Regions from separate parts of the Fretibacterium sp. OH1220_COT-178 genome, predicted to be linked through region 2. Evidence: riboswitches for the same ligand, from Rfam matches in the RefSeq annotation. Region 2 holds a riboswitch; each other region holds the start of a gene.
The links. A riboswitch is a leader RNA that binds a small molecule or an ion and turns the genes downstream of it on or off. The one in region 2 is predicted to bind thiamine pyrophosphate.

Region 1: linked by a shared signal. The riboswitch ahead of thiT (energy-coupled thiamine transporter ThiT) and the one ahead of EII26_RS12235 (hydroxyethylthiazole kinase) in region 2 are both predicted to bind thiamine pyrophosphate.
Region 3: linked by a shared signal. The riboswitch ahead of thiD (bifunctional hydroxymethylpyrimidine kinase/phosphomethylpyrimidine kinase) and the one ahead of EII26_RS12235 (hydroxyethylthiazole kinase) in region 2 are both predicted to bind thiamine pyrophosphate.

Annotation. Positions count from the first base shown of each region.
Region 1 is NZ_RQYL01000023.1:1,705-6,747, reverse strand. Features, by position in the region: gene EII26_RS09730 (UvrD-helicase domain-containing protein) at 1-1,358, shown strand, start outside; gene thiT (energy-coupled thiamine transporter ThiT) at 1,441-1,962, opposite strand; TPP riboswitch at 2,051-2,154, opposite strand; gene EII26_RS09720 (ATP-binding protein) at 2,214-3,278, shown strand; gene EII26_RS09715 (adenine deaminase) at 3,400-5,043, opposite strand, start outside.
Region 2 is NZ_RQYL01000039.1:11,182-16,224, reverse strand. Features, by position in the region: gene EII26_RS12250 (lysophospholipid acyltransferase family protein) at 1-25, opposite strand, end outside; gene mce (methylmalonyl-CoA epimerase) at 28-429, opposite strand; gene EII26_RS13190 (hypothetical protein) at 706-1,092, shown strand; gene EII26_RS12245 (prepilin peptidase) at 1,104-1,916, shown strand; gene thiE (thiamine phosphate synthase) at 1,998-2,636, opposite strand; gene EII26_RS12235 (hydroxyethylthiazole kinase) at 2,633-3,463, opposite strand; TPP riboswitch at 3,562-3,670, opposite strand; gene pssA (CDP-diacylglycerol--serine O-phosphatidyltransferase) at 3,695-4,453, opposite strand; gene EII26_RS12225 (phosphatidylserine decarboxylase family protein) at 4,450-5,043, opposite strand, start outside.
Region 3 is NZ_RQYL01000005.1:87,909-92,951, forward strand. Features, by position in the region: gene EII26_RS03495 (NAD(P)-dependent oxidoreductase) at 1-402, opposite strand, end outside; gene serC (3-phosphoserine/phosphohydroxythreonine transaminase) at 499-1,587, opposite strand; TPP riboswitch at 1,860-1,959, shown strand; gene thiD (bifunctional hydroxymethylpyrimidine kinase/phosphomethylpyrimidine kinase) at 2,037-2,858, shown strand; gene cytX (putative hydroxymethylpyrimidine transporter CytX) at 2,855-4,060, shown strand; gene EII26_RS03515 (sugar ABC transporter substrate-binding protein) at 4,261-5,043, shown strand, end outside.

The DNA of each region.
Region 1 (5,043 bases), on a different contig from region 2:
ATGCCTCCAAGGGACTGGAGTACCCCGTCGTCGCCATATTCGACACCGCCAGGCGCGAGCGCCCCGCCTCCCTGGTCCCCTCCCGCAAGCTGGGCCTGGCCTTCTCCGGGCTCCCCGAGTTCCTGCCCGGCCCCGGGGAACCCCACGACGACGCCGGGGAGGAGCCCCGTACGATGCGGTGGGAGCGGCTGCTCTCCTCGCAGGGGGACCGGGAGGAGGACATGCGGCTCTTCTACGTCGCGGCCACCCGGGCCCAGGACGCCCTGTGGCTCTGCGGGGTCGTCGGTGAGGACGCTCAGGGAAACCGTACCCTGCCCCGGGGCCGCTGGACGTCCCTGGCCCTCGCCTGGCTGGCCGACGAGGAGGGCTGCGGCTGGCCGGACCTGGTCGACCCCGAGGTCCGGTACGTGGGCGAGGATGGGGCGCACGCGGCGGCGCCGAGCGCTCCCGGGCTGCGGGACGCCCCCCCCGCCGCGGCGCCGGTCCCCACGGCGATCCCGGCACCGGACCGCAGCGGGACGACGCTGGCGTCCTTCTCGGCGACGTCGTTCGCCCTGTTCGAGTGGTGCCCGCTGGCCTGGCGAAGGCGCTATAGGCAGGGCCTGGACCTCCGCTGGGAGGTGCCCGACGAGGGCGTGCCGGACCCGTCGGGCGCACCGCCCCCCGCGGGGAGCGGAGGCGCGGAGCTGGGGACCCTGGCCCACTGGATTCTGGCACGCTGGCCCTCGGAACGGGTGCGGCCCGGCGAGCGGGACACGCTGTCCTACTGGCTGTCGGACCCGCGCGTTCCGGCGCGGCTGCCCGCCGGCCTTCGGGACGTGTGGCGCGATCCGGCCGCCAGGGAGACCCTGGCCGACTGGCTGGGCCGGTTCGAGGGCTCCGAGGCGGGAATGGAGATCCGGCGTGCGCTCCGGATGGACAGGGCACGGCGCGAGGCGCCCTTTCGGGTCCGGGTCGGCGGCCTGCCGCTGGTCGGGGCCATGGACGTGGCGTGGCGCTCCCCGGACGGACCCGGACGCTGGCGCGTGCTGGACTACAAGATCACCCTGCCGGAGGATGCGCCCTCGGAGCTCTACCGGGCGCAGCTGGCCTTCTACGCGCTGGTGGTTCGGGAGCTGGCCGATCGCCGCGGCGAGCCCTTCGAGGAGGTCGACGTGGGGCTGGTGTTCCTGCGGGAGGGCGGTCGCATGGGGCACCGGCAGGCCTTCCCCCGAAACTTTGGATGGGACGGTCTGAGGGCGAGGGTGCTGGCGGCGGCCCAGAGCGCCGCACTGGGGGACTGGCCGCCCCGGACCGAGCACTGCCGGGAGTGCCCTTGGGCGAAGGGCTGCCCTGCGGCCCACGGTAACCGTACATAAGCGAACGCCCATCCTCCAGAGGCTGGAAGGACGGGCGTTTGGGATGGACGGAGCGTTTCCATTCGGGGCGCAGCCCCTCTCCTCACTGACCCCGGGCGGGATGGATCCGCTCCAGCTTCCGCAGCAGAAACCAAGTGACGACCGCCGAGAGGATCACCTTGGGCGCCAGGAACGACCCGTTGTAGACCGCGGAATAGACCCAGGGGTTGGTCCCCTCCGGGGCATAGCTGGCGAAGAAGATGGCGCCGGAGAGCAAATGGCACGCAAACTGCGCCAGGGCCGCCACGAGCAGCCCGGAGAGCTTCTGGCGGGGAAACAGCGCAGCCAGCCCCATGGCTCCGTAGGCCGCGGGGTAGTCCAGGACCGCCTGGACGGGATGCGTCACGTAGCCGCCCAGCAGGAGGTTCAGCACCCCGGCGAGCACCCCGGCGCCGCAGCCCCAGAACAGGCCCCGCCGCCAGGCGAACAGGATCAACGGAACCAGTTCCAGGTTCACGGAACCGCCCTGGGGCAGACGAAACAGGCGGATGTAGGACAGCACCACGGAGAGGGCGATGCACAGGGCGCCCTCCACCAAAATCACGGTACGCGACGAACGGGACATACAAAAAACCTCCTCGAAAAATACTGCAGGCAGCACCCCTGCACGGAGGAGGGAGCGGTTAAACCACGAGCCGAGAGAAAGGGCTGAAGCGGCGAGACGGACATCTTCCTACGCCGGCATTATCCGGTTCAGGTTCCAGGGTCGAGGCCCGATTTCGGCCCCCTCTCAGCGACAGCTCCCCCGATGTGCACCCTATGGTGACAGCCGAGGGAGCGTTTGTCAAGGACGGACCACAGCCCCCTTGATAGGATGTGCCGGTCTACATATCCTCCTGTTCAGAAACTAGACTTCCTGCCGGAGGATTCCTGATAGGCCACGCCGTGGCCGATGATCGGGCATCTCTGAGCAAACGGCTGACGGCCGAGGTTCTGAAGGAGAGCGACTCCAATCTTATCGACAAGTTGCACCTGAGACAAGGCAATCATTTAAAGCGCGCAGCCGTTCTTCTTTTCCATCCGGACCCGGAGCGCTTCATCACGGGAGCTTTCGTCAAAATCGCCTATTTCCGGACCAACAGCGACCTTCTCTTCCACGACGAAATCCGAGGCTCCCTCTTTGCTCAGATCGACAGGACGATGGACCTGCTCTTGACCAAATATTTGAAAGCCATCGTGAGCTATGACGGGCTTCAGAGGCTGGAACGCTATCCCATCCCCGAGGACGCCCTGCGCGAAGCCTTGCTCAATGCCATTGCCCACAAGGACTATGCCAGTGGCATACCAATACAGATCAGCGTTTATGAGGACCGGCTCCTCTTTTGGAACAACGGCGAGCTCGCCCCGAACTGGACGGTCGAGACGTTGACCGGCAAGCATGCGTCCCAACCGCCCAATCCCGACATCGCCAATACCTTGTTTCGGGCGGGAATGATTGAGGCCTGGGGACGCGGCATAGAGCATATCTTCACATCCTGCAAGGCGGCAGGAGGTTCTCCGCCCACTTTGCGCTACGAGGGAAACGGCCTCTGGCTGGAGTTTCCCATCCACACCACCGCGGCTCCTCTGGGCCCAAAACCAGAACCGGGGTCGCTCGAAGAACAGGTTTTGGCCCTTCTGAACTCCGGTCCAAAGGCCAAAGCCGAACTTGCGGCAGCCCTGGGCCAGCAAAAGGTGTCCGGTCAGCTCAACAAGGTTGTCCGTAAACTTCTGGAAGCGCGCAGGATTGAACGAACCCTGCCCGACAAGCCTCAGAGCCGCTTGCAAAAGTATCGCAACGTCGCGCCCCCCTCAGCTTTACAGCCAGAGTCACAGCCAGAGTCACTCGAAGAACAGGTGGGGGCCCTTCTGGATCCCGGTTCAAAGGCCAAGTTGAAATGATGATCCCATAAGACAGCCCTCGGGCCAAACCCCGAGGGCTGCAGCACACAAGAAGGCCGTTTTCCTGTTGGGACCGGAGACCGATGGAGGTCCTCTCTGGGGCACCTAAACCCCTCCCACCTCACTCCATCAGCGGTACGATTTTCTGTGCCAGCACGTCGACCAGTCCGATGTCCGAGAACTTGGCCTTGGGGATGACGGGCAGGGCCAGGGACACGATGCGCATCAGGGGGTTCGGGACCTCCAGGCCCAGCGCGCTGCGCAGAATTTTTTTCATTCCCGATATCTCGCGGGCCAGCCCGTCGGCATCCAGACGGGAGATCAGGCCGTAGATCGGGAGCTCCAGCCTGCCGACCACCGCCCCGTCCACCGCGGCGATCTTGCCCCCGCCGCACTCTTTCAGGGCCCGGATCACGGCCAGCGCGTCGGAGGGCCGGTCGTAGACCACGACCAGGTTGTGACTGTCGTGCGAGACCGTGGCCCCGTAGGCGCCCCGCGCCGTTCCGAAATTGCGCACGACCCCGACGAACCGCGTCCCCCCGCCGTGGCGGTTCAGGACCGCGACGAACTTGAGGTCCCGGTCCCCGCCCAGGCTCAGGTACCCGTCCTCCACAGGCAGGTCCTCCATGGAGAAGGAGGTCGTCGAGCCGTTCAGGGAGTCGTACTTCACCACCCGCACTCGGGCCGACGTCCCCTCCGCCGGGATCCGAAGCGCCTCCTCGGAGGGGATCTCCAGCCGCACCGTGTTGCGCTCCTCCTGCGGAAAGCTGCGCCTCGGGACAGCGGCCAGCATCCGCCCGTCCCTGGCCACCAGACGCCCCATCGCGAAGACGGCCGAGGGGCGCGGGCGCGCCAGGTCGGACACGATCTGAAGGTCCGCGGCGAAACCCGGAGCGACGGCCCCGAGGTTCGTGATGCCGATCTCCCGCGCCGCGTTCAGCGTCGCACAGGTGATCGCCTGCTCCGGCGACAGTCCGCACTCCACGGCGCGCGCCACGACGCGGCTGACGTGCCCCGTCGTCAGGATGTCCTCCGGCTCCAGGTCGTCCGTGCAGAGCGACAGGGTCGACAGGTTGCGGAAGTCCTTCACCGCGGGGGCGATGGCCGCAGCGTTCAGCGACATGGAGCTCTCCCGCATGTCGACGTGCATCCCGAGCCTCAGCTTGTCGCGCGCCTCGCGCCCCGTGCGCGTCTCGTGATCGCTGCGCACGCCCGACGCGGCGTAGGCGTTCAGATCCCGGTCCGCGAGAAACGGAGCGTGCCCCTGCATGAACCCCCCGCGCCGCTCGCAGGCGTCCATGATCGCGCGCATCCGCGCGCTGTTGGCGAGGATGCCGGGGTAGTCCATCAGCTCGGCCAGCCCCAGGACCCGGGGATGGTCCAGCAGCCGCTCCACCTCGTCCCGGCCGAAGCTCGCGCCCGCGTTCCCCAGCTCGGGGACGGCCGGGACGCAGGACGGGACCAGCACGAACTGCCGCATCGGCAGGCCCTCGCTGGCCTCCAGCATGTACTCCACTGCCTCGACGCCCCCGACGTTCGCCACCTCGTGGGGGTCCGTGATGAGCGTCGTCGTCCCCTGCGGCAGCACGGCCTCGGCCATATGCGCCGGGGTCAGCATGCTGCTCTCGATGTGCAGATGGCTGTCGATGAAGCCGGGGATCAAAAGCCCTCCCCCGCCGTCGAAGCTCTCCGCCGCCTCGATGGGAAAGCGGCCGCCCGTCCCGTCGGGGTCCGCGGACACACAGGCCACGAACCCGTCGACGAT
Region 2 (5,043 bases):
CACGCGTCCCTTTCCTGGCCCCCACGTTCAGCGCTGGGAGAGCTCCAGCAGTACGCCACCCGTCGCAGCGGGATGGATGAAGGCGATCAGCGCCCCTCCAGCCCCCTTGCGGGGCTTCTCGTCGATCAGGCGCACGCCCTTCTCCTTGAGCTCCGCCAGGGCGGCCTCCAGGTCCTCCACCCGAATGGCCAGATGGTGGATCCCCTCCCCCTTCTTGGCGATGAACTTGGCGACGGGGCTGTCCTCCGCCGTCGGTTCGAGAAGCTCGACCTCCGTATCCTTCAGGGGCAGAAAGGCCGTCTTGACCTTTTGTTCCTGGACCTCCTCCACCCCCGTACACCGGATTCCGAGCGTCCCCTCCCAAAAGGCCAGGGACTTCTCGATGCTGCTCACCGCTATTCCTATATGGTCGACTACCGTCGGCTTCATCCTCTGTTTCCTCCCTCAAAGCTATAAAAGTTGAATGTCTTGCGAGCCACGTCTGCTATTGTAACCCGATCCGCACCGGGCGCAAGGAACAAGTTGCCGAATGGAGGTCCGACCCGAAAAAATCGCTCGATTTCCTCCCGCCCCCGTTCCAAAGCCCTCTCCATGAGGTACAATGAGAAGGACGCGGACCGGAACGACCTTGACCTCGTCCTGAAAAGGGGATTCTTCGTCGCTGCCGTCCCGCACTTTGACGCATACAGGAGGTTGCTCATTCAGATGGCCTTGCTCACTTGTAGGTTATGCCGAAAGATCTTCACCGCAGCCGGAGGCCGGACCTGCCCGGCGTGCAAACAGCGTCTCGACGAGCTCTACGTGAAGGTTCGGGATTTTCTGAGGGACAACCCCAAGCTGGAGGCGAACGTGGAGTCCCTCTCCACATCCCTGGAGGCGGATATTCGGGACATCCAGGCCCTGGTGGACATGGGCTACCTGGACCGGGATCTCAAGCTCGACTCGGCAGGAGAGGAGACCGACCGGCAAAAACTGGCGCTCGAGTTCGAGCGATCCCTGAACGAGATGAAGTCCTCCGCGGCGGCCGCCCCCCAGCGCAGCGCCGTCTCCTACGGCCAGCAGCTCTACAGCGACAAGGGCCGGAGGCGCTAGCCGGTACCCCCATGGACGCCTCCCCCAACCTCCTTCCGGCCATCCTCGCCGCACTGCTGGGCGCCTGTATGGGCTCCTTTCTGAACGTCGTCGCCCACCGCAGCCTGGAGGGACGCCCCTGGTGGGGCAGCGAGCGCTCCGCCTGCGAATCCTGCGGGAGGGTCCTCGCCTCCTCCGAACTCATCCCGATCGCCTCCTGGCTGTTGCAGCGCGGCAGATGCCGGGGGTGCGGGACGCGCATCTCCCCCCGCTATCTGCTGGTCGAGCTCATCGGCGCGGCGTCGGCGGCGGGCGTCGTTTGGCGCTGGGGGCCCTCCTGGGCCGGCCTCATCTCCCTGATCGGAACCTTTGGCCTGCTTCTGAACGCCCTTACCGACTATGAATCCAGCGAAGTATTCGATGCCTTCGCTCTCGCCATGGGGGTCGGCGGGCTTCTGGTCCGTCTGTTCGGGGGACGCGACGCCGTCCTGGAGGGGCTTGTGGGGGCGGCCGCGGGCTGGGCCATCTTCGCCGTCATCATCCTCCTCAGCCGAGGAGGGATGGGATGGGGCGACGCCTGCTTCATGGCCGGGATCGGCGCCATCCTCGGCTGGCGCCTCACGCTTCTGGCCTTCTATTTCGGCATCATGGCCGGCGGGGTGGGGATCGTCGTCCTCATGCTCCGGGGCAAGGTCCGATGGGGACGAGGGGATTCCATCCCCCTGGTGCCCTATCTGGCCGTCGGATGCTATATGACGCTTCTCTTCGGCCCTCAGGTTCTGATGTTCCTGGGCAAGCGCTTCGGCATGCCCGAGGCCTTCATGCCTCCCTGGCCCTTCCTCTGACCTCTCCGCACGAGACGATGAAAATACGGGAGCCCGAAGGACGTCCTTCGGGCTCCCGTATTGTGACGTCTTGGGACAACCCTACAAAAGGGCCAGGGACAGCCGTTCCATATTGGCGCTCACATCGCCGCGCACGGCCGCGGAGATCACCGCCGCGCCGTCCGCACCGCAGGCCATGACCGCATCCAGATTCCCCAGGGAGATCCCTCCGATGGCCACGACGGGGACGGAGGCCGCCCGCACCACGGCCCGGACGCCCTCCGGACCGATGACCTGCGCGTCGTCCTTCGAGCCCGTCGGGAACACCGCGCCGACCCCAAGGTAATCCGCCCCGTCCCGCACGGCCCGGGCCGCATCCTCCGGCGTGCGCACGGACGCTCCGATCACGAAGGGGCGCGGGGCCAGCCGACGGGCATCGGCCACCGGAAGGTCGCTCTGTCCCAGGTGCACGCCGTCGGCCCCGCAGGCCAGGGCCACGTCCAGCCGGTCGTTCACGAAGAGGGGGACGTTTCGCGCCCGGCAGAGGGAGAGCATCCGAGTCGCCTCGCCGAGCAGCTCCCCGCCGTCCATTCCCTTGTCGCGCAGCTGCAGGGCGGTTGCGCCTCCGGCCAGGGCCAGCCGGGCCTGCGCCTCCAGGGAAAGGGGCGCGCCCACGGTCCGGTCGGGGATCACGTAAAGGCGCATCGCGCGGCGCAGATCGATCGTCCCGATCGCTCTCATCGCGGGACCTCCACGCTCCAGCGGCCGGAGTCGGCGGAAAGGTGCTCCGGTTCGAGCCGATGAAGCTCGTCCACCAGGCCGGCCGCAAAGGAGCCGCTCCCCCGTGCGCTCTTCTCCGCCCGCTCCGAGGCGATGCCCATCGCAAGCAGCCCGCAGAGCGTTCCCAGGGCCGGGTCGCCGCAGGCCGCCGCGACCGCCAGCACGACCGTTCCGGAGACACACCCGCTTCCGGAGACCAGGGGGAGAAGGGCGCTCCCACCCCTCACCGTCGCCACGGCCGTCCCGTCGCCGATCAGGTCCTCGGGCCCCGTGGCGCAAGTCACGCAGCCATGGCGCCGCGACAGCTCGAGCACCCCGCGCCTCAGGTCCCCGGCCCCAACGGCATCCACCCCTCGGGTCGATCCTCCCACCCCGGCCATCAGGGAGATCTCTCCCGCATTCCCCTTGAGGATCGACAGCGGGTGTTCCCTCATGATCCCGTCGAAGAGGTCGACCCTCAGGCGCGACGCCCCGTAGCCGACCGGGTCCAGAAGCGTCATGCAGCCCTTTTTCCGCGCCGCGGAGAGCCCCAGGTTCACGACCCTGACGGAGTCCGGCGTCGGGGTCCCCAGATTCGCCAGGAAGCCGCTCGAGAGGGCGATCAGCTCCTCGGTTTCCTCCGGATGCCTGGACATGAGCGGGGAGGCCCCCACCGCCAGGCAGACGTTGGCCTGAAGCGGTGCCGCCACGTCATTGGTGACGTGGAAGATCAGCGGCCTCCGCTCCCGCAAGGCGCGCCATGCCGCCTCCACGTCCCTCCCGGTGCAGTCCTTCAACGATTTTGTCACGGTCATCGTCCTCCTCCCGAATCGGATGCGCCGCGGGGCGCTCCCACCGGCCATAAATAAAAAAGCTCCCCATCCCACAGGAATGGAGAGCCTCCGTCAGTCCGAAACGTCCGACTTCCTGCACCGGCATTACCCGGATCAGGTTCAGGGGTCGAGAGTCCGCTCGCGCGTTCCCTCCTCTCAGCCTGGGCTCCCCCGCGGGAAAAATTTTCAGTCAACCATCCTCGAGCATCAATGCGGCTTTGTGACGGCCTCCTGGTTTCTGGCCTCCGGCAAAAGAAGCCACTGCCCCCAATCGAAGCGGACCAGGCCGCTGACGATGTAGAGGGCGAAGAGGAAGAGCGGAGCCGCCGCGCCGAGGAACGCGAAACACAGGGACACCATGACCAGCAACGCCATGCAGCGTTTCCTGTCGGCACTCCTCTTGGTGAGCTTCTTGAGGTTCGCGTAGGGGACGCTCGACACCATGAGGAAACCCGCGAAGGCAAGGATGGCCGCCATCGCCGCCGGATGGAGGATCGCGTCGGCCAGCACGAAGGAGGCCACGAAAAGCCCGCCCGCCGGGCTGGGAAGCCCCTGGAAGGGACCGGGAACGTGGACGACGTTGAAGCGCGCCAGACGGAGTGCGACGCAGAGGACGAAGAAACAGGCCGCCACGACGCCGAAAAGCCCACCCACTCCTCTGAGAGAGGCCATATAGACCAACATGCCCGGGGCGACCCCGAAACTGACCAGGTCGGCCAGGCTGTCGAACTCGAGACCGAACTGGGTACCCCCTCCCAGACTGCGCGCCACCTTGCCGTCCAGCCCGTCGAAGATCACGGCAAAGAACACCAGCCACGCGGCCGGCACGAACCGCCCCTCCACGGCCAGCATCAAAGAAAACAGGCCACAGAGCAGATTGCCGCTCGTCACCATGTTGGGGGCGATCTGTCGGAACTCGAGCGGCTTGCGCCTGCGCCTCCATTTGCGGCCCTTCAAAAAGCTCACGGATCCATCACTCCTAAAGAAGAGACTCCGGCATGGACCTTATCTCCAAGCTTGGCTATCAATCTTACATCCTTCGGCAGATAGATGTCAACACGGGACCCCAGACGGATCATTCCGTAGCGCTGCCCGGCCTGCAAGACCTCGCCCCGCCTCAGCCGGCAGACGATGCGTCTCGCGAGAAGCCCCGCAATCTGGACCATCAGAACGGGACCGTGCGGGGTGGAGAGCCCCACGAGGTTGCGCTCGTTGACCTCCGAGGCCTTTGGGGCGAAGGCGGCGATCTTCCTCCCCGGCACGTATTCCAGATAGTCCACCCGCCCCATGCAGGGCGCGCGGTTCACGTGTACGCTGAAGACGTTCATGAAGATCCCCACCTTCACCGCCGGCCCCGTGAAGGGGTGCTCCGCCTCCGATATCTCCACGACCCGGCCGTCGGCCGGAGAGGTGAAAAGCCCCTCCTCCTCCGGCGTCGTGCGGTCGGGGTCGCGGTAGAACCAGACCACGAAGGCCGTCAGAACGGCCATGACCGTCATGGGCACGACGGAGACGAGGGCGAAGGCCGCCGTGGTCAGAGCGAGAAACGCGATCGT
Region 3 (5,043 bases), on a different contig from region 2:
GGCCTTCTTCTCCCACCTGTTCTCCCTCATGGTGTGGCCTGCGATGGAGATGTGGCGGGCGCAGGAGAAGAGCAGCGCGACGGCCAGCTCCGCCACGGCGTTGGAGGAGGCGCGGGGCGTGTTCCGGACCTGCATGCCCGCCGCCTCGGCGTGGTCGACGTCGATGTTGTCCACGCCCACGCCGGCCCGGAGGATGAGTCTGAGGCGGCCCCCCTTTGCCGCGTCGATCTGGGGCCGCTCGATTTTTGTGGCGGAGCGGACGATGACGGCGTCGAATTCCCGGAGCGCCGGCCCCAGGGCCTCCGGATCGTAGAACCGCTCCACGACCTCATGGCCGCCCGCGCGAAGCCTTGCCGCCGCGCCCGCGTCCATCCCGTCGGTGACCAAGATTCTCATGGACATAGGAAATTCCCCTTTCCGAAAAAACGGTCTTGGCCGTTCGCCGGAGCGTGCCGCGAAACGGCGCCGCAGTCGAAAAAATCCGACGGAACGGAGTTTTTACGAGCGCCGAGCCTCGTATTGCCGAAGAAAATCGACCAGGGCCTCGACGCCCTCCCTCGGCATCGCGTTGTAGATGGAGGCGCGCAGGCCGCCGACGCTCCTGTGACCCTTGAGGTTGTCGAACCCTGTGGCCTTGGCGGCGGCCACCACCTCCGCGTCCTCCTCCTTGCTGGGCGTCGCGAACGGCACGTTCATCAGGGAGCGATCCTCCTTGGACACCGTGCCCCGGAAGAGAGTGCTGCGGTCCAGGAAATCGTAGAGGATCGCGGCCTTCTCGCGGTTGCGCCGGTCCATCTCGGCCAGGCCGCCCATATCGAGAAGGTACCTGAAGATCTTCCCGCAGCAGTAGATGGCCCAGCAGTTGGGGGTGTTGTAGAGGGAGTCGGCGTCGGCATGGATCTTGTAGCTGAGGTAGGTCGGCACGGTCGGGGCCAGATCCTCCCGGATCAGGTCCTCCCGGATGATGACGACGGCCATGCCGGCGGGGCCGACGTTCTTCTGCACTCCGGCCCAGATGAGCCCGTATCGGTCCACCTCGCAGGGGCGGGAGAGGAACATGGAGGACTGATCGGAGACCAGGACCTTGCCCCGGGCATCCGGGAGCCGGTAATAGGTGGTGCCGTGGATGGTCTCGTTTTCGCAGATATAGACGTAGTCCGCATTCTCGGGGATGTCTAGGCTGGAGCAGTCGGGGATGTAGGAGAAGTTCCTGTCCTTGGACGACGCGACAATCCGCACCTCGCCGTACTTCCGTGCCTCGGCGATGGCTTTCTGGGACCAGGCGCCGGTCTCGACGCAGCAGGCGACGCCGTTCTTCATCAGGTTCATGGGGACCATGGCGAACTGCACGTGTCCGCCGCCCTGGACGAAAAGGATCCTGTAATTGTCCGGAATGCCCATGAGTTTGCGCAGATCCGCCTTTGCCTCGGCCAGGATGTCCTCGAAGGCCTTGGAACGGTGGCTCATCTCCATGACGCACATGCCGCTTCCGCGGCAGTTCATCATCTCGGCGGCGATCTCCTCCAGAACGGGCTCGGGCATCATGGCCGGCCCGGCGGAAAAGTTGTACGTGCGACCGTAATTCATAAGGATCAGCTTCTTTCCTTCCGAATTTTGCCGTCGGAACGGGGCGGCGAGCTCTTCCCCACGCCGCGGCCTCGGGCTCCCCCCGCGGATGTCGGGGGCCTCTCGCAGCGCAGCGCTACTATATCAAACGCCGACGGCCCCGACAAGGTAAGGTTTTCCGGGGGAATCCCGGCCCTGCAGAACGGGCGTGCTTCCCGTCGTTCCCTTCGACGGAAGGGGCCCGGCGTTTGACTTTATCCCTGCCTTGCCCTAAAATTCGACTCACAGTCGAATATCGTTTGCGGGGGAACTGAAGTTCGTTGAGAAGGTTAAAACCTGACCCCTTGAACCTGTCGGTTAATACCGGCGCAGGGAAGCAAAGCCGTAAGCGCACAGCGTTTCGTTGGATTCGGGGCGCCTTCCTTGACTCGGAGGGCGCCCTTTTATTATTGAAAGGAGGCGTTTTCGCCATGAAGAAAGTATTGAGCATAGCGGGCTCCGACTGCAGCGGAGGGGCGGGGATCCAGGCGGATCTGAAGACGTTCTCGGCCCACGGGGTCTTCGGGATGAGCGTCGTCGTCTCGGTGGTGGCGGAGAACACCAGCCGGGTGATCGCCATCCAGGATGTGACGCCGGATATGATCGAAAAGCAGATGGACGCCGTCTTCGAGGATATCGAGGTGGATGCCGTCAAGGTGGGGATGCTCTCCACGCCGGACTGCATGAGGGCCGTGGCGGCGGGACTGAGGCGCTACGCGCCCCGGAATGTGGTGATCGACCCCGTCATGTACGCCAAGAACGGCTGCGCCCTGATGGACCCGAACGCGGTGGGCTCGTTGATCGAGACGATCGTCCCCCTTGCGGAGGTCCTGACCCCAAACATCCCGGAGGCCGAGCGGATCGCCGGCATGAAGATCGGCTCTCGGGCCGACATGGAGACGGCGGCGCGCCTCATCCATGCCATGGGGTGCCGGAACGTTCTGGTGAAGGGAGGCCACGCCGTCGGCGACGCCGTCGACGTCCTGTTCGACGGGACGGAGTTCCGGCGCTTCGAGGCGCGTCGCATCGACACCAGGAACACGCACGGCACGGGCTGCACCTTCTCGTCGGCCATCGCCGCGAACCTGGCGCTCGGACACGACGTCGCCGGGGCCGTCGCACGGGCGAAGCGCTACGTCACCACGGCCATCGAGCACGCGCTGCCCATCGGCAAGGGGCATGGCCCCACGCACCATTTCTACGATCTCTACCGTGAGGGATTGAAGGGGATGGAGAGGGAGGTGGAGGCATGACCACGGCCGACAGGGTATCCACCTTCAGCCAGACGCTCCTGTGGTTCGGGGCCGCCGTCTCCATCGCCGAGATCCTCACCGGGGCGCTGTTGGCGCCCCTCGGGCTGGAGAGGGGGATGGGGGCGATCCTGCTGGGGCACGTCATCGGGGCCGCACTGCTCCTCCCCGCCGGGCTGATCGGTGCGCGAAGCGGCCTGTCCGCCGCGCGGTCGGTCCGCATCTCCTTCGGCCGGTACGGCTCCTACGCCTTCTCCGTCCTCAACCTGATGCAGCTGCTGGGCTGGACGGCCATCATGATCGTCAGCGGGGCCAAGGCCATGGACGGCATCACGGGGGAGCTCTGGGGGTTCCGGGACGAGGTCCTGGGCTGCGCAGTCATCGGACTTCTGATCGCCCTTTGGGTGCTGATGGGCATCAGGAATCTGGCGCGGGTCAACGTCGTCGTGGTGACGATGCTCTTCGTGCTCTCCCTGGTCCTGGGCTTCACGGTCTTCGGGCGTCCGCCCCTGGGGGCTCCGGCGGGGGAGCCGATGTCCTTCGGAGCGGCCGTGGAGCTCAACGTCGCCATGTCGCTCTCCTGGCTGCCCCTCATCTCCGACTACACCCGAAGGCTCCGGCGTCCGTTCTCGGGCACGGCGGGAAGCGTGCTGGGCTACTTTGCCGGAAGCGTGCTGATGTTCGCCATCGGCCTGGGGGCCGCCCTCTATGCGGGGACCTCCGACATCGCGCAGATCCTGCTTTCGGCGGGACTGGGGCTCGTCGCCCTGCTGATCGTCCTGTTCTCCACCGTCACCACGACCTTCCTGGACGTCTACTCGGCCGGGGTGAGCGCGGCCAACCTCAGCGAGAGCCTGAACGAGAAGGTGATCGCCGTCTTCGTTTGCGTGCTCGGGACCGTTCTGGCCACGTCGGTGCCCATGACGCAGTACGAGAACTTCCTGTTCTTCATCGGCTCGGTGTTCGCCCCCCTGTTCGCGATCCTGTTCACGGACTACTGGCTCTTCGGCAGGCGGGAGATCGATCCCGGCTGCGCGCTGGACCTCAGGAACGCCGTCCTGTGGGCGGCGGGCTTCGCCCTCTATCGGCTGCTCCTGCCCTACAGCTCCCCGGTGGGGATCACCCTGCCGGTGATGCTGCTGATCGGCGCGCTGAGCTTTGCCGTCGGGCTGGTGGGCCGCAGGAGGTGCCGCCCGCGGGCGTAGCGACGGACGGCCCGCAGACGGCCCGCCCTGCCGGAGCGATGAAAGATGTTCCTGCGACCGGCGCGATTCCGCCCCTCGCTTGACGGTGTGGTGAATCTACTCTAAAATGCAGGCGGCTTCATGAGTTTTTGGACTTGAGGTGGGATGTTCGGCGTTTTTTAAATTCCCGTTTTCCGAGGGATCCTGAGGAGGAAAAGTCCATGTTCCTGAAGAAAGGCGCTCTGTTCTCGTGTGCATTCCTTTTCGTCCTGGCTCTGCTCGCCCTGTCCGGCTGGATTCCCGCCGAAGCGGCGGACAAGAAGGTCTACATCGGCATGTGCATCCATTCCACGGACAACGAGTACTGGAACCAGGAGGCGGAGGGGGGCAAGGAATTTGCCAAGACCCTGCCCGAGGGCGTTGCCGAGGTGCAGGTCCTGACCTGCGACGGCGACGACGAGAAACAGTTGAACGGCATCAAGGCCTTCATCGCCAGCCATCCGGGCGAGTGCATCCTTTATGTCGACCCCAGCAACGCTCCCAACACGGCCGTCATCGCCGAGGTCTGTGAGGATGCGGGGGTCTACTGGACCAGCGTCTGGCACCTGGCCAAAGGGCTCAACCCCATGAACTACAAGTATTATGTGGCCCATCAGTCCGTCGATGGCGTCAAGCAGGGCTACGACATCGCCATCGATCTCTTCAGGAACTTCAAGACGCCCAACAAGGGAAAAATTCTGGCGCTGCAGGGCCAGCTGGGCAACGATTCCGCGGTGGAACGCTACGAGGGCTTTCAGAAGGCCCTGAAGGAGAACCCCGACGTCGAGCTGCTGGATATGCAGGTCGCCGACTGGAACCCCCAGAAGGCTCTGAACATCACGGAGACCTGGCTTGCCAAGTTCAATGAGGTCGATGGGATCTGGTGCGCGAACGACGGGATGGCCCTGGGCGCCATCCAGGCGCTGAAGGCCAAGGGGCTGAACGGCAAGGTCAAGGTTTGCGGC